3 regions of the Psychromonas sp. CNPT3 genome follow, and region 1 is predicted to be linked to each of the others. Evidence: predicted binding sites of a transcription regulator. Region 1 holds the regulator's gene; each other region holds the start of a gene.

Region 1 (6,226 bases):
TCACCGGTTTGCACTGCGTCAAATTGCTCATTGATAACATCTAAGGCCGCTAAGATGGTGTCCATTAAAGACGAGTTCACCTCGCGATGTTTTTGACGTAAGCAGTCAAAAACATTTTCAGCCCCATGGCATGTTTCGACTAATTCGGTGAGCGATAAGAAACCAGCGCCCCCTTTTACTGTGTGGAATCCACGGAAAATAGCATTTAATAATTCAGTATCATTGGGGTTGTTTTCTAGTTCAACTAATTGCTCAGATAACAGTTCTAAAATTTCTCCAGCTTCAACTAAAAAGTCCTGGAGGATCTCTTCATCTACTTCAAATGTCATTTTCTGTTTCCTTAAAATCCTAAACTAGAAAGTAAATCATCAACGTCATCTTGCCCATTAACCACATCATCTCGGGTACTTGCATCAATAATTGGACCTTCCGCACTAATATCAGCCTGATCTGTTTCTTCTTTAACAACGATATTTTCAGGTGCAGAGCATACCGTTAATATCTGTACTAATTTTATCTCTATCTCTTGTACTAACGAGATCACGCGACTAATAATTTGTCCCGTTAAATCCTGAAAACCTTGAGCCATTAAAATATCCATCAAAGAAGCACGTAAACTAAGTGCACCTTGTTCTGAATCTTTCAGTAAATCTTCGACTTGATGACATAATTTTTTAAAATCACCAAGTGCCAACTGACGCGTCATTAATGCTTGCCAATTCGGAGATATACTCTCTAAATCAGAGACTAATTTGTCCGCAATAGGAAGACAAACATCGACAGCATCCATGGTTGTATTCGCAGCTTCGCCGGTCATCTTAATCACATAATTTAAACGGTTTTCTGCTTCCGGAAGCTCTTTTCCAGCCAGATCCATCAAACGGGTATCATTTCTAAAATCCTGTAAAGCGTCGTGTAACTCACGCGTTAACTCACCAACTTTATCAAAAACAACATCCGTTTCAGCATGTATCACATTAGCCGATTCTACAATTCCATTTGCACTTGCAACATCTTCATTTTCTAAATAACGCACTAACTGTCTAGCTTGCTCTAAAGTAAGATGTGGCATCAATTCCTTTGCCATGTATTTAACCTAATCGTTGGAAAACTTTATCGAGTTTTTCTTTTAATGTTCCCGCTGTAAAAGGTTTTACAATATAACCATTTACGCCTGCTTGAGCAGCTTCTATGATCTGTTCACGCTTAGCTTCTGCTGTTACCATTAAAACAGGAAGGTGTTTTAATTTAGGATCTTTGCGGATCTCTTTCAAAAGGTCAATGCCTTGCATAATAGGCATGTTCCAATCCGTCACTACAAATTCAAAATCCCCATCTTTAAGCATCGGTAGAGCCGTATGGCCATCATCTGCTTCAAAGGTATTCGTGAACCCTAGATCTCTTAATAAGTTTTTAATTATTCTTCTCATTGTTGAAAAATCATCAACAATCAGTACTTTCATATTTCGGTTCAAAACATTCCCCTAAGTAAAAAAACTGCCACTATCTACTCTGCACTCGTAAAGTAAATATAAATACATATCATAAAAACACACCATTATAAACGCAGATATTTCAGCTTCTTAACTCAACTGTGATCGAGCTCTTATCCTAGCTGAAATATTGCTTATAATCTACACAGTCTGCGCTTTTGCTTTTAAGCGGTGTAACGCCTGACTGAGAATTTGGCTAACCCTTGACTCACCGAGTTCAAGCACTAAGCCAATTTCTTTTAAATTTAGTTCTTCATCATAATACAATGATAATACTAATGCTTCACGCTCTGGCAATTGTTTGATCATTAACAATAATTGTTCAGAATATTCACTCTCACTGACACAATTAAAGGTTGGATCAACCTCCGAATTAACGCTACTACTAAAGGTCGCTTCTGCACCACCTAAATCTTCGTAGTTAACTAATTTCGCACAATTAACATCACGTAGCATTTGTTGATATTTTGCTAACGTTACGCCGAGCTGTGACGCTATTTCACTTTCTTTCGCATCTCCAGCATTACGCTTCTCCACTGCACTAATCGCATTACTAATCTCGCGACTGTTTTTATGCACAGAACGAGGCACCCAATCGCCTCGACGCATTTCATCGAGCATTGCGCCTCGGATACGGATCCCTGAAAAAGTTTCAAAACTGGCCCCTTTTGAGCCATCAAAATTACGTGCAGCTTCAAGTAAACCAATCATGCCAGACTGCAACAAATCATCAACTAATACACTCGCTGGCAGTCTCGCCATCAAATGATAGGCTATTTTTTGCACTAATCCAGTGTGCTTTTCTATAAGCTCCGCTGTATCCGTGTAATAACCTTGCACTCTGCTCACTTATTGTTGCTCGTCTGTATTATTTAGTAATAATTTTTCGATGAAAAATTCTAAATGACCACCGGGCTGATGCGGGATAGGCCAATCACAAGACCGATTTGCTAATGCTTTAAATGCAAGTGAAGCCGGTGTTTTAGGATAAGCTTCAACAACCACTTTTTGTTTGCGCACCGCTTGACGAACATTCCCATCAAACGGAATGCATGCGACCAACTCTAAGGATGCATCTAAGAAACGATCCGTTACACGCGTTAACTTAGTAAACAGATCTTGTCCTTCACGTAAACTGCGCACCATATTGGCTACGATTTTAAAGCGATAAACGCCATTTTGTTTACTCAATATTTTGATCAGTGCATAAGCATCTGTGATGGACGTTGGTTCATCACACACAACCATCAACACATCTTGTGCAGCTTGTGCAAAACTCACCACCATATTAGAAATACCGGCGGCGGTATCAATTAATAGCATATCTATCGGCGTCTGCAGTGAGCTAAATGCTTGAATTAAGCCAGCATGCTCAACATCACTCAGCTCAACCATAGATTGTGATCCTGAGGTTGCAGGAATTATCATCACCCCACTTGGGCCAGTCACGATCACTTCATCAAGCGTACATTCTCCGGATAAAACATGCGATAAATTCTTAGTAACGCGGATCCCCAACAAAACATCCACATTTGCCAAACCTAAATCGGCATCAAGCACCAACACTCGTTTACCTCGTTGAGCAAGGGAAACCGCCATATTCAATGTCACATTTGTTTTTCCTACACCGCCTTTTCCTCCGGTGACAGCAATGACTTTAATTTGGCCTTGTTTCATTCGTCTTAAACCACTTGCTTGGTCTGCAATCATAATCTACTCATTATCATCATTAATTATCTATTCATCAAAGCTACTAAACCACTGATGCTGATCTTCAAAGAGATGCTTCATCATCTCTAAAGTACTTGCGATTAAACGCTCTACATTTGCTATTTCAATATCTTCTGGTACGCGTTGCCCCGTTGTCATATAAGCGATAGGTAATGCATGCTGCATCATCACACTTAACACCTCACCCAGGCCAATACTTTCATCTATTTTGGTTAAAATACAACCAGATAACGGAATTCTTTTAAAATGCTCTAGGGCCTCTTCGACAATGCGTCGTTGTGAGGTCGAAGATATCACAAGATAGCTTTTAATATTAACACTATTATTACGCATTAATGTATCAAGTTGCTCCGATAAACGAATATCTCGTTGCCCCATTCCTGCTGTATCTATCAATACCAAACGTTTTTCTCTAAATTGGTATAATATTGTTGATAATTCATCCGCATCTTTAGCGACGCGGACACTACAACCCATTATTTTACCGTAAGTTGCTAATTGTTCATGCGCACCGATCCGATAGGTATCGGTGGTTATTAACGCCACTTGATCTGCGCCATATTTCATCGCAAATTGAGCTGCTAGCTTAGCGATGGTGGTGGTTTTTCCCACACCCGTTGGCCCAAGCAGTGCGATAGCCCCGCCTTGCGATAAAATTTCATTATTACCCACATATATTTTATCTTGCAACAAAGTGCGCATATATTGGTGCGCTTCTGTCGCAGATGCATCTTCAGGTACATAACTTGCTAATTGGTCGGCAATGTCATCTGAAAATCCCGCTTTACTAAGCCATTTTATAAGCATAGCGCGGATAGGCTCTTTACGTTCCATCTCCTGCCACATCAGTCCTGATACTTGATGCTCTAGAAGCTGTCTTAATGAAGCCATCTCAGCGCTCATTTTCGCCATCTCTTTGTTTTCTGACATTCGGCTTGCAGAGGCTTCTTTGCGCATTGATTGTGTATTATTCACACTACTTTTCGGTGTTTGCCAGCGTTGCTGCTCAGCTAATGTTTTAGGCGCTGAAGATGCATTTTCAGAAGATGCTTGCTGAAAATTAAAGGGCGCTTGCCCCTGGCTATTTTCTGCTTTTTTCAGACGGTTATTTTGTTTTTGCTGCGCATTAACCTTCCCAAAGAAAGAGTTTAAAGATTTCGCAAAATCTTCACCACTGTCTTTCGCGCCATTACGCCGTTTAGGCGGTTTACTAGGCATACTTTTTGATTGTGATGACAGTTGCACATGATCATCTTTAAGTGATGCAAAAGGATCTTCGCTCTTGCTCTCCTGCATCTTTTCTTGTTGCGCTTGATAATCAACGGCCGCCACAATCTCGATACCACCCACTACCTTCTTATTTGACATAATAACCGCATCAGGCCCTAAGACGTCTTTGACTTCGCTCATAGCGGTGCGCATATCTTTTGCAAAAAATCGTTTAATTTTCATCTATACAATCACTTACTGTCCAATTGAGCTAATTATTTTAATTTGCTTATCATCAGGAATTTCCTGATATGAAAGTACATGCAATGTCGGAATTGTATGTTTAACAAATTTCGACAAGGTGCCACGTAGTACGCCAGAGGTCAATAATACGGCTGCTTGACCTATTAATTCTTGCTGCTGCGAGGCTTCAACTAAAGAGTTTTGAATGCGCTCTGCCAATCCAGGTTCAATACCCGCACCATCACTGCCACCCGCCTGCATGGACTGATGCAATATTTGTTCCAACTCTGTAGATAGGGTAATAACAGGTAATTCTGATTCGTTACCTATAATTTCTTGTACTATCATACGTTTTAGTGCAATACGACAGGCGGCCGTCAAAACTTCGGCGTCTTGACTACGAGGTCCATAATCCACCAATGTTTGCACGATAGTGCGCATATCACGTAACGCTACATTTTCATTAAGTAAACTTTGTAATACTTTTACAATGGTACTTAACGATAATATTTCAGGGACTAACCCCTCGACTAATTTTGGGTATTTCTTAGCGAGTAAATCCAATAAACTTTGCGCTTCTTCGTGACCTAATAATTGCGCTGCATTATTACTTAATATTTGACTTAAATGTGTCGCTACCACTGTGGCGGTATCTACCACAGTATAACCTAATGCTTGAGCTTGTTCTCGTTGCTGTACGTCTATCCATACAGCTTCTAACCCAAAGGCGGGATCAATACCAACCACGCCATCAATTGGGCCAAAAACTTGCCCTGGATTGATCGCCATTTCTTTATCATGATAGATATCAGCTTGCCCGCAGGCAACCCCCATTAAAGATATTGTATAATTATTAGGGGCAAGATCTAAGTTATCTCTAATATGTACAGGTGGGATCAAAAAACCCATTTCTTGAGATAGTTTTTTACGTACCCCTTTTATCCTGTCTAATAATTCTCCACCTTGGCTTTTATCCACTAAAGGTATCAATCGATATCCAACTTCAAGACCAATGGTATCAACACTGCGCACATCATCCCAACCGAGCTCTTTCGACTCTTTGGGCGCGCTTCCTTTTTTCGATTTTTCAGCTTCGGTTACTTCTTTCGATTGTTTTGCTTTTACTTTCGTTACTTGCCAATAGGCACCCGCAGCCGACAGTGCACCTAAACTTAAGAACGCTAAATGAGGCATCCCCGGAACAATGCCCATTACCAGTAAGATACCCGATGTAATGATCAACGCTTTGGGATCATCAAACATCTGCCCCAGCATCCGCTCGCCCATATCCGCAGACGTATTTTCACGGGTAACCGTAATAGCAGCTGCAATAGACAATAATAGAGAGGGGATTTGCGCGACGAGGCCGTCACCAATCGTTAACAGCGTATAAATTTCAGCCGCTTCTGCAAGCGGTAAATCATATTCCACCATACCGATAATGAAGCCACCTATGATATTGATAAACAAGATCATTATACCGGCGATGGCATCACCCTTTACAAATTTACTGGCACCGTCCATTGAACCATAAAAATCAGCTTCCATGG
Region 2 (6,226 bases), 1.3 Mb from region 1:
ACAATAAAATTTATTAATAAGTAGTTAAGAAGAGGGGAGGTTAATGATCCGCTAACGACAGTTTTAAATACCACTTAGTGCTTATGTACTTAATATTGAACCGGATAATTGATATCCATATATAACGGCAGTTTTGATTCTGTTAATGAAAGTATAAATATTCGCTAACACAATTATCCTGCAATAACTCAGCAAGGAGAATTTTATGATGACATTAATATTTTTTTTATATTTCACCGCTATCTTATTAGCAATAAAAGGTAATCGAAAATTGGCTATTTACGCTTTTAGTCTATCTATCATTGTGAGTTTATTTTGGCTCTCACATCATGCAAGCGACTCACTCTCTATTTTACTCTAGGATGCAAAATATGACTCAATCATTTTCACGACAACTTAATGCACTTGGCGCCATAGCAATCACTTTTGTGTTGATGTTCGCCTTCTATTCTCAATTTGTTGCAGGAGAGTTACCTTGTCCTTTATGCTTATTACAACGCGTTGGATTTGTTGCTGTTTTATTTGGTCTACTGTGTAATGTTGTATATGGCCCAAGAACATCGCATTACGGCATTATGATCTTTGGGGCTTTATTTGGTGCAGGTGTCGCTCTTAGACAAATTTCACTACATGTTATTCCCGGTACTCCTTTTTACGGTGATCCCTTCTTCTCTTTTCATTTTTATACTTGGGCATTCATTTCTTTCGTTGTGATCGTATTCGGAAGCGCTGTCATGTTGTCATTTTCTTCACAATATAAAGAAATAAAGTACCAAACATTTGTACAAATGCCGGTGCTAAGTAAAGTAGCAATTGCCCTTGTACTTTTCGTTACTCTACTTAATGTGTTGAGTACTTTTGCAGAATGTGGTCCCTTCGAATGCCCCTCTGATCCTATTCAATATTGGTTATTTAATTAAATATAAAACGGACATAGCATACATTGTCCGTTCTATTAATATGCGAGAACAAGGTACTAAGGTTTTGTCGAAAATTCTAATCTAATAGCAAAGGAACTAAAAAGGTTACCCGTCTTGCTTGTTGAAATTATCCCACCCTGCGTTGTGAGTTTTGAAGTGATAACAACACTCTCCTACAACTCACGCCTTGCTAGGGTTAATTTTTCCTGCGCAATACATGAAAACTTAATTAATTCCTTTGGTATAAGATATAAATTAATTTTAATTTTATAAAACAAAATTAACAAAGGATCTACGTAATTATTTGTGATTTTTTAACTGCAATCTAGCATGCGGATTAGGACATTAAATTTAAAGGTGGGAATGAGAGTTGATGGTAATAACACGCTTAAACAATTAACAACTGTAGTTTATTATTGGGTTTTATTTGTGTTGCTTTAATTGGTCTCCTCATCGGGACTCGAACCCAAATCATCCGCTTAGGAGGCGGGTGCTCTATCCTGTTGAGCTATGAAGAGATGCGTTGATTATACTCAAGCTATGTGAATATGCAAATGCGTCAATAGATTTAAACGCTTTGTTTTAAATGGGAAAAATAAGAGATATTTATTATTTTGTTTTTTTATATCCAAATTAGGTCGCTAATTTATAGTAATAAAATAGCTAAATAAATCTGGCTCGATTTTTGCTTTATTTAGTATTTAGGTAAGTATTAGCTTGGATGTGGTATATATTGCCACTTTATGAAAGGAAGTGCTTTAATCCGTGTAACTTTATTAAAGTTTATGGGGCGGGTGCCGATAAGCTAAGTAAATTATCCATAGCATTCTTTAGAATTATAATTAGGTAGGTATTGAATGAAAAAATTATTGTCGGCATTCAGTGTTATATTGTTTCTTTCGGGCTGCGCTCTTCTTGAGCCTGTAGAGCAAGTTTCGACAGCAAGTGATCTCCCCCAAAATTACCAACCTGTATTAGAAAATCAAAATAATCGTGATGGCGAGTATCTTTATTATTATATTGCTAATTCATATAGTAATTCTGGTAAAAGTGCTTTTTTACCAGGAGAAACTTCGCAAGTAGAGGGGTACGGCAAGTTATATTCTTTTAATGGTGAGAAATCACTGATTTTATCAGAAGTTGTCAGTAAGATGGCCGACCAATTATTGGTTAACTTTCCCACTCGATACAGAGGCGAAGCGATTGCATTAACATCTCTAGTCGATTTGAATGATCATAAAAAAACCAACTGGATAGGGCAGACAGTAACGGAGTTATTTATCCATGAATTACATATCCGCCAATTGCAGGTTGTCGATTATAAATTGACGGGAGATATTCAGATCACCTCACGAGGTGAATTCGCACTAACTCGCGACTGGAAACGATTAAATAAAAATATAGATGTGCGCCGTATTTTTACCGGAACAATGTCTCGCAATGAAGAAGGGCTTATTTTAAATGTACGTATCGTCAATACCGATACTAGTATTGTGGAATCTACCAGCAGTGCTTTTATTCCTCATGGTATGTTTGTGGGGGGGGAATACGATTATCGCACTAATCAATATTATAATAGAAATAGCCAACAAATACGTAACAACCGAGCGCAAGTTCACTTGGTTAAATAGCGCTAGCAAACTGAAAGCTTTGTATTATTCGCCGTGTTATTTAGGTGCCAATAAAAAACAAAAAATGCAACGAACCTATCTCGTTGCATTTTTGCTTTTATACCTAAGCATATATAAATCTACTTTATGCTATAGATGTAAGTCAAAGGACGCCTCAAGTGTCAGGTAGACATGAGAAATTCCTAATATCACTCATCCATTCTGTATTACACTCTCTCCTATTAGCACTACTCGTAAATACTGGTAGCCGTTATCGATGTCTCTTTAAATAAGAACAGATAGTGACTTATATTTGTCGATAAAAGCGCAATGCTTAGGTGAAAAGTGTTTTTTTAGTCGAAGCTGGCTTAATTCTTGCTTGATTAGCATTGCCATTTTCGTTTTTTAGCAAGGATATATTAATGAACATTAATCGATGTTATCGCTCGTTGTCAGTATTGCTTTGTAGTACTTTGTTTCTTTTTTCATGTACGCCAATATCACATAATATGTTATTGCCAACCCAAGAAGAACTAAAAGAGCAAACTGACGTGCATAGCTTTACCTCTGTCGGTTATGCACCTGTTGCGACTCAAAAAGGGGCAACCTTAGAAGAAAAAATACTAAACGCTATCAAAGCATCTAAATTGGATGCTTATAAAGAAATGGCAGAGCAAGTATATGGCGTGTTACTGAGTTCTGAAACCGAGCTTTCTGGTGTGCATATACAAAGCGCTCGTGTTCGAAGTAAGGTTCGGGGGTTAGTTAGAGGTGCTCGGGTGTTAAAAAGTTACCATGAAGGTAAACTTTATATTACGGAGTTAGTTCTGGATATGAAAGCGTTACCGTATTCAAATATCATAGGTGAACAATCAAAGCCGCGTAAGAAAGCGATTTATTATTGATCATGCCTGAATGTTTTTACCTAAAAGTTGACCACTATTTAGCATCCCTTTTTGATCATAGGTGATGCTGTTCTTTCCTGTTGCTTGCTTGATAAGTTGAGTCAGATGTTTATTACTGCGCATACCTAACTCTACTAATTTTCCATTAATACTATTAATATGTTGGCATTTAGCAAGGCAAGAAAGAATTTCTTTCTTTATTTCCTGAGCCGTTGTTGAATTTTCTATTTGTTGTAAATCGGCCGGACGCGATAAAACGCTATCTAGCTCTGCGATTAAAGTTAATTTTTGTTGTTTCTGTTTCAAAATTTCACTGAGATGAGAAAAGCTCTTTTCTTTTAGACACGTCGTTTCTTGCTCCAATATCAGGTGCAATTCATTAATTAATATTAATTGTCGATTTAGCTTTTCAATAGGCATTGTTTAATTATCTCAGCTTAAAACTTATTTCAGAATTCGACTAAAATCACCTTCAAATTGACTGAGGCGCTGTGCGAGTCGTTCTGTATTGATTTTATAATCACCGTTAGTGATAGCGGCTTTTAGTGATTCAATACGCTGTTTGTTTACTTGGGGCTCTGTCGCACCTTGTTGTTGCATTTTATTTATATTCTTCGCTTGTGACGTTAATTGCACAGAATCTTTATGTTGATCATTATTAACATTTTGTGCGTTTTTGACAGATGATTTTTGCGCCTGAGCCTTATGCTGCTCAACCACAATGTTTTTTTGTGTCGCTTGGCGGTTAATGTTGATGCTCATAATTATATTCCAAAAGTATCATGTTTATATTATATCGGCGAAACGCGTACTTTCTTTAGTAAAAAAACAAAAAAAAGTGTTTAAATGTAAAGTTTTTTTAACAATGTGAAATATTAAAACAATACGTCTCTAAAATAAAGTGCAATTTACTCTAAAAAGTAACTTGTACTTCTTTTTGTGCAGAGACGGTGCCCACAACAATACGTTGAGAACGTGAATTTTTGACTCTAACAGATTCTCCAATATTAGCATTATTTAGGGCTATTCCTGAAGTTTTAATTACTAATCCTGCTTTTATTGCGCTAATGATCACTTGATCTTTTTGACAGACAAAACAAACATCTCTATTTTTTATTATTTTTTGAGCACCCATATTACGTTTGAGGCGGCTACCGATAAGTATTTTCTTTTGTGAAAAGCTACCACCTCGCAATTGGGATTTTGTTAAATAAGTCACTTTTATATTGTTATTGTTTAATGTTTCACCTTTACGCAAAGCTTGAGCGCTGATGATGGTGCGGAAAAGTCGATGAGAACGGACGCGTACATAAGTTGACCATTGTGGCTTATTGGGGCATGTCACTTTGACCGATACGTTGTTTTTTAATTTTCCTGACACAATCTCACCTAAAAAAGGAGATAAACATTTCTTGTATGTTATTCTTTTATTTAAAGGAACTGCGATAATAGAGGTTTTTTGTTCATTGTTTTTTGGATATATTGCATTATATTCATTAAGAATAAGAGTTTCTGCGAAGTTTTCGATGTCTTTTTTATAATTAGTTTCAGCAAAAGAAGCAGAACAGCCTAAACTGATATAAAGGATAAAAAAACGTATTAACATAAAGATCCTATTTATGGATGAATAAGCACTCAATAGAGTTTAATTAATTATTAAGCATCATTATAGAATGATTCTTTGATAAGTTATAAGAGAAAAGGAAGATTATATGGCAGGCGTGTTAGACTCAGTAAACCAGCGAACTCAATTAGTCGGGCAAAATCGCTTAGAATTACTACTCTTTAAATTAGGCGGTAAACAGCGCTACGGTATTAATGTTTTTAAAGTCAAAGAAGTATTGCAGTGTCCCCCTTTAACTAGCTTACCTAAATTACACCCAACCATTCGTGGTATTGCGCATATTCGTGGGCAAACTATCTCTGTTATCGATATGAACCTTGCAACAGGCGGGCGTGCGATAGAAAATGTTGAAGAGCGTTTTATTATTATTACAGAATATAACCGTTCAATTCAAGGTTTTCTCGTTGGCGCTGTCGAGCGTATTATCAATATTAACTGGGAAAATATATTACCACCACCTAATGGTATTGGACGCTTTAACTATATGACGGCAGTGACGGAAATCGATGGTGATTTAGTCGAAATCTTAGATGTTGAAAAAATATTAGATGAAATATCACCTGTTAATACCGATGTTACTGCAGATGTGATTGATCCTACTATTAAAGAAAAAATTAAAGATAAAAAAATACTGGTTGCGGATGACTCGTCGGTAGCAAGACGACAAATACAAAGAGCTATCACCGCATTAGGTTTAGAATGCGATATGGTAAAAGATGGTAAAGAAGCATTAGATTTACTTAAAAAGATATCGAAAACAGGATCTGTGACAGATCGTTATGCGTTAATGATTTCAGATGTTGAAATGCCTGAAATGGACGGTTATACCCTAACCTCGGAGGTTAAGGCTGATCCTGCATTGGCTGGCCTACATATTATTTTACATACGTCATTAAGTGGTGTATTTAATGAGGCCATGGTTAAAAAAGTGGGGGCTGACGACTTTATTGCAAAGTTTAACCCTGATGAGTTGGCCACAGCAGTACAAAAAGTCATTAATTTAGATGATCAAAACAATTAAAAAGAGAGATTATATTTGTGAGAGCGCTTTCCGAAGATATTTATAAAAAGTTTTCAGATTTTTTAGAAGTGCAATGTGGCATTGTACTTGGGGGAAATAAACAATATTTGGTGAAAAGTCGATTGATCCCATTAATGGATATATTT
Region 3 (6,226 bases), 770 kb from region 1:
GCTGGGCACCAAGTCAGTTTGTTGAAAACTTCGAAACATATAACGCATGATGAACATTTTGAGACAATGATCCGGAATAAAGGGATATATTGTATTGATAACACCAAAAAAGGGCATTTTACTAATAGTGAGGAGGACGTGCCCAAAACTTTCCAAGCATTACATTTGATAACTCGAGATATTAAACTTGCCATCAAAGGCGCCGATGTAGTGATGATTTTTATTCAAACAACATATCACCGCGCTTTAGCATCAAGGATTGCAAAATATTTTACAGATGGACAGTTGATAATTTTAATACCAGGCTATGCTTGTAGTCTTTATTACCAACAGTACTGCACTAGTAACCCTATCTTCTCAGAAGGGGAATCAACCCCCAATGATGCAAGAATAGTAGCGCCGGGCACGGTAAAAGTTTTATTTAAAAATGTTAGAAACACCTTGGCATTTTACCCCGCATCGCGAACGATCGAAGGTATGAAAATAGCCTCTCGTATGTTTCCTGCTTATGATATTAAAATGGGTGATGTACGCAAAAATATATTTGAGTCTGCATTGCATAATCCCAATATTATTGTGCATACGATTGGTCAGTATGTGATGTACCCCATGCTTGCATATTATAACAAATATCATCCTAAGGATGCACCCTCCATGTATCGAGATGCGCTTTCGACGGAAATGGCATGGCAGATGATCGATAAATTGGATGCAGAAAAGATGGCGGTTTTAAGCGCGTTAGGTTGCAAGCCTATTTCTTATCTTAATGCCTGTTTATTTAGAAATGAAGAGGATCTAAGCCAAGATCCAAGAGCTGTATTTGAAAACTATAAAATATCGGCACCTGCAGGACCTTATCAATTCGATAACCGTTATGTCACAGAGGATGTGCCTATGGGCCTCGTTTTATTATCCTCGCTTGGGAAAAAATTCGAAATCGATATGTCTATGTGTGATCATTTGATAAGCATGTGTGCGGGCATTTTAAAAACCGATTTTTACAAAGAAGGGCAAACGTTGGCATCGTTAGGCTTAGAAGATTTATCGAAGGAGGAGTTGTTGCACTTTATCGGTTCATCATTGAGCGAAAAACATCAGGAGGCTGAATTAACTGACCGGTTAATTGAGTGTTACGCATAGCGCTATTTTTTAAGATTAAATAATAGCGCTATGCGTAAGCGCCTTTTTAAAATAAAGGTGCTTACGCTATTGGCCTCTTAACGGCGACGTTTACGTTTACGCGCTTTTTTCTTTTCGACTTTATTCTCTGCTTGCTCTGCCATCAGTTTTGCGACCGCTACTTTTTCAACGGCAGCCATAGCAGGGGTTTCGATACTTAATGGGCCTAATGCGCCAGCGCGTAGCTCATTGAGTAAGATGGTGGATACTTTATAGATATCAAAATGCCCGCCAGCACGCAGACAGCCACGACGAACAGCAATGGCTTCCATGAGTTCATGATCTGTTTCAGGCACTTCAGCAAGCTCGTAGCGTGCTTTAAGCCTCTCTGGATAATTCTTGATCAGGTACTCTGCGGCGTAATAGGCAATATCTTCATATTCAATGGCCGTATCCTTGATAGCCCCTGTGATCGCAAGGCGGTAGCCTGAATCTGCATTTTCAATTTTAGGCCAAAGAAACCCAGGTGTATCAGAGAGCATAATGCCACTGGGTAAACGTATGCGTTGCTGATTTTTGGTAACGGCAGGTTCATTACCTGTTTTTGCAATGATCCTATCGGCGAGAATATTAATGATCGTCGATTTACCCACATTTGGAATACCCATGATCATGGCGCGGATCTGTTTACCTTGGGTGACTTTATTGGGCAACATTTTTTGGCATAGCTTGGTAATTTGATGCACTTGCTCAGGTTTTAATGTACTGATAGAGAGTGCTTTAATACCTTGCTCTTCTTCTAAATAAGATATCCACTCAGCCGTGATCGCAGGATCGGCCAGATCTGCTTTATTTAATACTTTAATACAAGGTGTATTTTCACGGATACTCGCAATTAAAGGATTTTCACTACTGTAAGGAATACGTGCATCGACGACTTCAATGATAATATCAACCTGTGGTAGCACTTCTTTGATTTGCTTATGCGCTTTGTGCATATGCCCAGGGAACCATTGGATGTTAGCTTTACTCATTTGATTTTAAAACCTTTTGTTCATTGCGCTTGCCTTGTGTACAGGCTGATTGATCATTTGCGGCGCTAAAAATAGAATGCTTACAGACAGTTTAACTGATGATCTTGCAGAGATACATTTAATTACGTAAATAGACGCGTCAATATACAAGATCGCTGCGTTTTTTTAAGTGTGCTTCATATTATTTTACTTCAGCTATTCACTCGTAACGAGACACGGGTTAAAATAGGTCTCTTTTAAAAATATAATGGCAAAGGTGTTATGGCTTATATTCCAAATAACTATAAAAGTCTTGAAAATGATTATCGGGATAAAGCATTAAAGCTATTTCCTTGGGTATGTGGGAAGTGTACGCGAGAGTTTGTGTATTCCAACCTACGAGAACTCACTGTGCATCACTGCGATCATGATCATGCAAATAATCCTGCAGATGGGAGTAACTGGGAATTGTTATGTATTTATTGTCACGATCATGAGCATGATAAATACACGCAAGCTGACTTATACGGAAGCACCGTGCAAGCGGGTGATGATTTACAAGCGGGAGGGACCTATAACCCCTTTGCTGACCTAATGAGTAAAATGAAAAAATAAATGCACTTATTTAAAGCGTAAGAAACCAAAGGATAAACACTTGCTTTCTTACGCTCTCTTTAGATTTCTTCTCGCTCAATCGAGATGACGACGCGTCTATTTTGTATTCTACCTAATATATTGCTGTTGTCTGCCACATGATGTTTCTCGCCAAAGCTCGCCACTTGAATTTTATCACTTTGCATCCCAATTTCTTTTAAATAACTTTTAATCGCTTCAGCGCGTTTTGTTGATAATGCCATATTATGAGATTCTGTCCCATAGGCATCAGAATAACCCGATAATAAGATCACACTAATATTTTCGTCATATTGAATATAATCCCCGATCATTTTTAAGCGTTTTTTGGAAAATGTATCGAGTTGTACGCCATTTTTGGCATATTTAAGAATGCTGTAAGCAATATCATCAAAATTATAAGGTAATAAATTAGAAATACAGTTATTAAATTCATCATAACTTTTTAAGAAATTAACAGAGGATAATCCTACACTGGTGATCTGCTCACTGTTGTACCAATCTTTAAAATAAAAAGTGGGGTATTGGCCAGATTCTAGCTCGTTGAGCATGCGCCATGCTTTTTGCTGGGTAACATAACCATCAAATTGTTGATAAAACTTTATTTTTGAGATTGGTGTGGGTGGCGTGCCGGGTTGCCACATAGGGGGGACCGAGATAAGCGTTGCCATTGTTGTTTTAGGCATTGGTTGCTTACTTTCTAAAACAAAATTAAGGTTGATTTTTTTACTCGCGCGCACGTCGAAATGTGCTTCACCATAGCGTGGAATAGGGTGTTCAAGCGTGCATTGGATTGGCGTAGACGTTGAAACATACCAGAGCGAATTATCGAGATTGGCATAATACGTTTTATTGACGGCATAGCTCGAATGGAAGCCACAGAGCAGAGTCAGTACTATTATTTTTCTCATAAATTTGCTCACAGTTTAAGAAGTCGTAATATTTATCGGCACTAGGTTAGATTTCTTTAGTTTAATTTCACTTGTTTTGGCATAATATGTTTTTTTTTGTGTATGAGTCTTTTATGGAAAATATATTAGCTAAGCGTTTTAGGGGATACTACCCCGTTATCATCGATATTGAAACGTCAGGATTAAATTCACAAACGGACGCTATATTAGAAATCGCAGCCATATTTCCTGCCATGGATGAGCAGGGCTATTTATATAGCGCGCAAACAATACACTTTAATGTGCAACCTTTTGAAGGTGCGAACATGGATCCTAAAGCGCTTGAATTTACGGGGATAGATCCTTTTAATCCTCTTCGTGGCGCCATTGATGAAAAAGAAGTATTGACAGAAATATTCAAATTGGTGCGTAAACATCAAAAAATTAATGATTGTAATCGTTCTATTTTAGTGGCACATAACGCAGCCTTTGATCAAGGTTTTATTAATAAAGCCAGCGAACGATGTAATTTCAAACGGATCCCGTTTCATCCTTTTGTGTGTTTTGATACTGCGAGTATGGCTGGATTGATGTTAGGGCAGACTGTATTAGCCAAAGCCTGTGAGCAAGCGAATATTGATTATAATAATGAAGAGGCACATTCTGCGTTATATGACACACAAGTGACGGCAGATTTGTTTTTTTATATGGTGAATAAATTGAAAGCACTAGGCGGGTGGCCTGTTTAATAAGTTAAGTAAGGGGTTTGCCCTTACTTAACTTATTTTTTAAAGAGCGAGGCATACAAAGCGTGCTGGACGCATTTATTCAGCCGTTTTTGTTGCTTCTTTAATTATAGGTTGTAGTTCACCCGTTTGGAACATTTCTAAAATAATATCACAACCACCAATTAATTCGCCGTCAACCCAAAGTTGAGGAAAAGTTGGCCAGTTAGCGTATTTAGGTAACTCTGCACGGATATCTGGATTAAGTAGGATATCAACGTAGGCAAAAGGGGCGCCACATTGCATTAATGCTTGTGATGCTTGTGATGAAAAACCACAGTTTGGTAATTTTGGTGAGCCTTTCATGTATAAGATGACGCTATTGTCACTAAGTTGCTTTTTGATTTTATCTAAGGTTTCCATTTTTATATCCTAATTTGATTTTTGAGGATTGTACCTAATAATAGAAGGTAAAAAAACATTATTATTATTAAGGATAATAGAATAATATAAAAAAGGAATTTGACATAGATCAATTTATTGACGAGAATTGCACTGTTCATTTATTTATATTTATATTGGAGAGAAGATTATGGCTTTTGAATTACCTGCATTACCTTTTGCAAAAAATGCGCTAGAACCACATATTTCAGCAGAGACATTAGAGTTTCATTATGAAAAGCATCATGCAACGTACGTGCTTAAACTAAATGGTTTAGTCGAAGGTACTGAGTTTGAGAGTCAATCATTAGAAGAGATTGTTAAAACGACCAGTGGCCCAATGTTTAATAATGCGGCACAGGTTTGGAACCATACTTTCTATTGGAACTGTCTAGCGCCTAATGCCGGCGGCGTTGCAACGGGTGCTATCGGAGATGCGATTGTTAAACAATTTGGATCTTTTGAAAAATTCCAAAGCACTTTTAATGATAAAGCCGTTAATAACTTTGGTGCGTCATGGACTTGGTTAGTTAAAAAAGCAGACGGAACACTTGAAATCGTTAATACTTCAAACGCAGGAACGCCTTTAACTGACGATTCTGTGACTGTATTATTAACCGTAGATTTGTGGGAACACGCATATTACATTGATTATCGTAACGTACGTCCTAACTACTTAAATGGTTTTTGGGCATTAGTTAATTGGGACTTCGTGAATAATAACTTCGCGTAACTCTTATTTTTAATGAAAAGAAGCCTTACTTTGTAAGGCTTTTTTATAGGAACTGATTCTGACTGATTAATTTTTGCACGCCACTTTGAATGCGAAAATAATAATTCTCTACCTGCTTAAAGAACAACGCCATCATAATAACCCCACCGAAAAAAGCCAGAAATAAGACAATAATAAGGATCTTTAAATTGGTTTCTTGATAAGCATGGAATACATTTAATATCTTATCTTGCTCCAGGGTGATACGTAAATATCCTAACTTTTGTCCATCATTATAAAGCTCAATGACATAGGGCATTAGACCGGATGTATTGGTTGCTTGATTGTCTAAATCCAATAATTTAGTTAAAGAAAGCGATTTTTTTGAGTGATAAAGTACGCGTCCGAATTGATTGTAAAGTGTCGCATCTCGCACCATTGGATCATGACTTAAATCGTCAATGAGTAATTGTAGTTCTTTATCTTTATGCGCTAGTAAATGACGCACCGCTTCTGATCCTGCCAAGTTAGTTAACGAATATGAAAACTTTTCAGTTTGTTGCTGGCGAATGTTGTTAGCACTATTTCTCAACATAATCAATTGATAAGTAAGGGTTAATATTATAATTAATAGCCCTCCATATTGTAATGTCCGTAATAATAAATGCATTTTTTTTTGCATCCGTACTCCTT

The links. The regulator FliA, encoded in region 1, starts transcription of late flagellar genes. The targets are predictions, from matches to a motif close to CTAAAGNTNNNNNNNNNNNNGCCGATA.
Region 2: the regulator FliA is predicted to act here: its motif matches at 4,230-4,256, upstream of flgM (flagellar biosynthesis anti-sigma factor FlgM).
Region 3: the regulator FliA is predicted to act here: its motif matches at 3,710-3,736, upstream of PCNPT3_RS07385 (flagellar protein MotY).

What each region holds. Positions count from the first base shown of each region.
Region 1 is NC_020802.1:2,473,500-2,479,725, forward strand. Features, by position in the region: gene PCNPT3_RS10865 (chemotaxis protein CheA) at 1-329, opposite strand, end outside; gene PCNPT3_RS10870 (protein phosphatase CheZ) at 341-1,087, opposite strand; gene cheY (chemotaxis response regulator CheY) at 1,092-1,475, opposite strand; gene PCNPT3_RS10880 (RNA polymerase sigma factor FliA) at 1,635-2,342, opposite strand; gene PCNPT3_RS10885 (MinD/ParA family protein) at 2,343-3,203, opposite strand; gene flhF (flagellar biosynthesis protein FlhF) at 3,231-4,676, opposite strand; gene flhA (flagellar biosynthesis protein FlhA) at 4,689-6,226, opposite strand, start outside.
Region 2 is NC_020802.1:725,142-731,367, forward strand. Features, by position in the region: gene PCNPT3_RS14240 (DUF5993 family protein) at 206-361, shown strand; gene PCNPT3_RS03240 (disulfide bond formation protein B) at 372-920, shown strand; tRNA gene PCNPT3_RS03245 (tRNA-Arg) at 1,363-1,438, opposite strand; gene PCNPT3_RS03250 (FlgO family outer membrane protein) at 1,778-2,551, shown strand; gene PCNPT3_RS03255 (LPP20 family lipoprotein) at 2,953-3,435, shown strand; gene flgN (flagellar protein FlgN) at 3,436-3,855, opposite strand; gene flgM (flagellar biosynthesis anti-sigma factor FlgM) at 3,880-4,197, opposite strand; gene flgA (flagellar basal body P-ring formation chaperone FlgA) at 4,349-5,041, opposite strand; gene PCNPT3_RS03275 (chemotaxis protein CheV) at 5,148-6,080, shown strand; gene PCNPT3_RS03280 (CheR family methyltransferase) at 6,098-6,226, shown strand, end outside.
Region 3 is NC_020802.1:1,698,626-1,704,851, reverse strand. Features, by position in the region: gene PCNPT3_RS07400 (NAD/NADP-dependent octopine/nopaline dehydrogenase family protein) at 1-1,140, shown strand, start outside; gene ylqF (ribosome biogenesis GTPase YlqF) at 1,218-2,153, opposite strand; gene PCNPT3_RS07390 (YajD family HNH nuclease) at 2,415-2,747, shown strand; gene PCNPT3_RS07385 (flagellar protein MotY) at 2,807-3,676, opposite strand; gene rnt (ribonuclease T) at 3,790-4,404, shown strand; gene grxD (Grx4 family monothiol glutaredoxin) at 4,480-4,803, opposite strand; gene PCNPT3_RS07370 (Fe-Mn family superoxide dismutase) at 4,973-5,554, shown strand; gene PCNPT3_RS07365 (AhpA/YtjB family protein) at 5,598-6,215, opposite strand.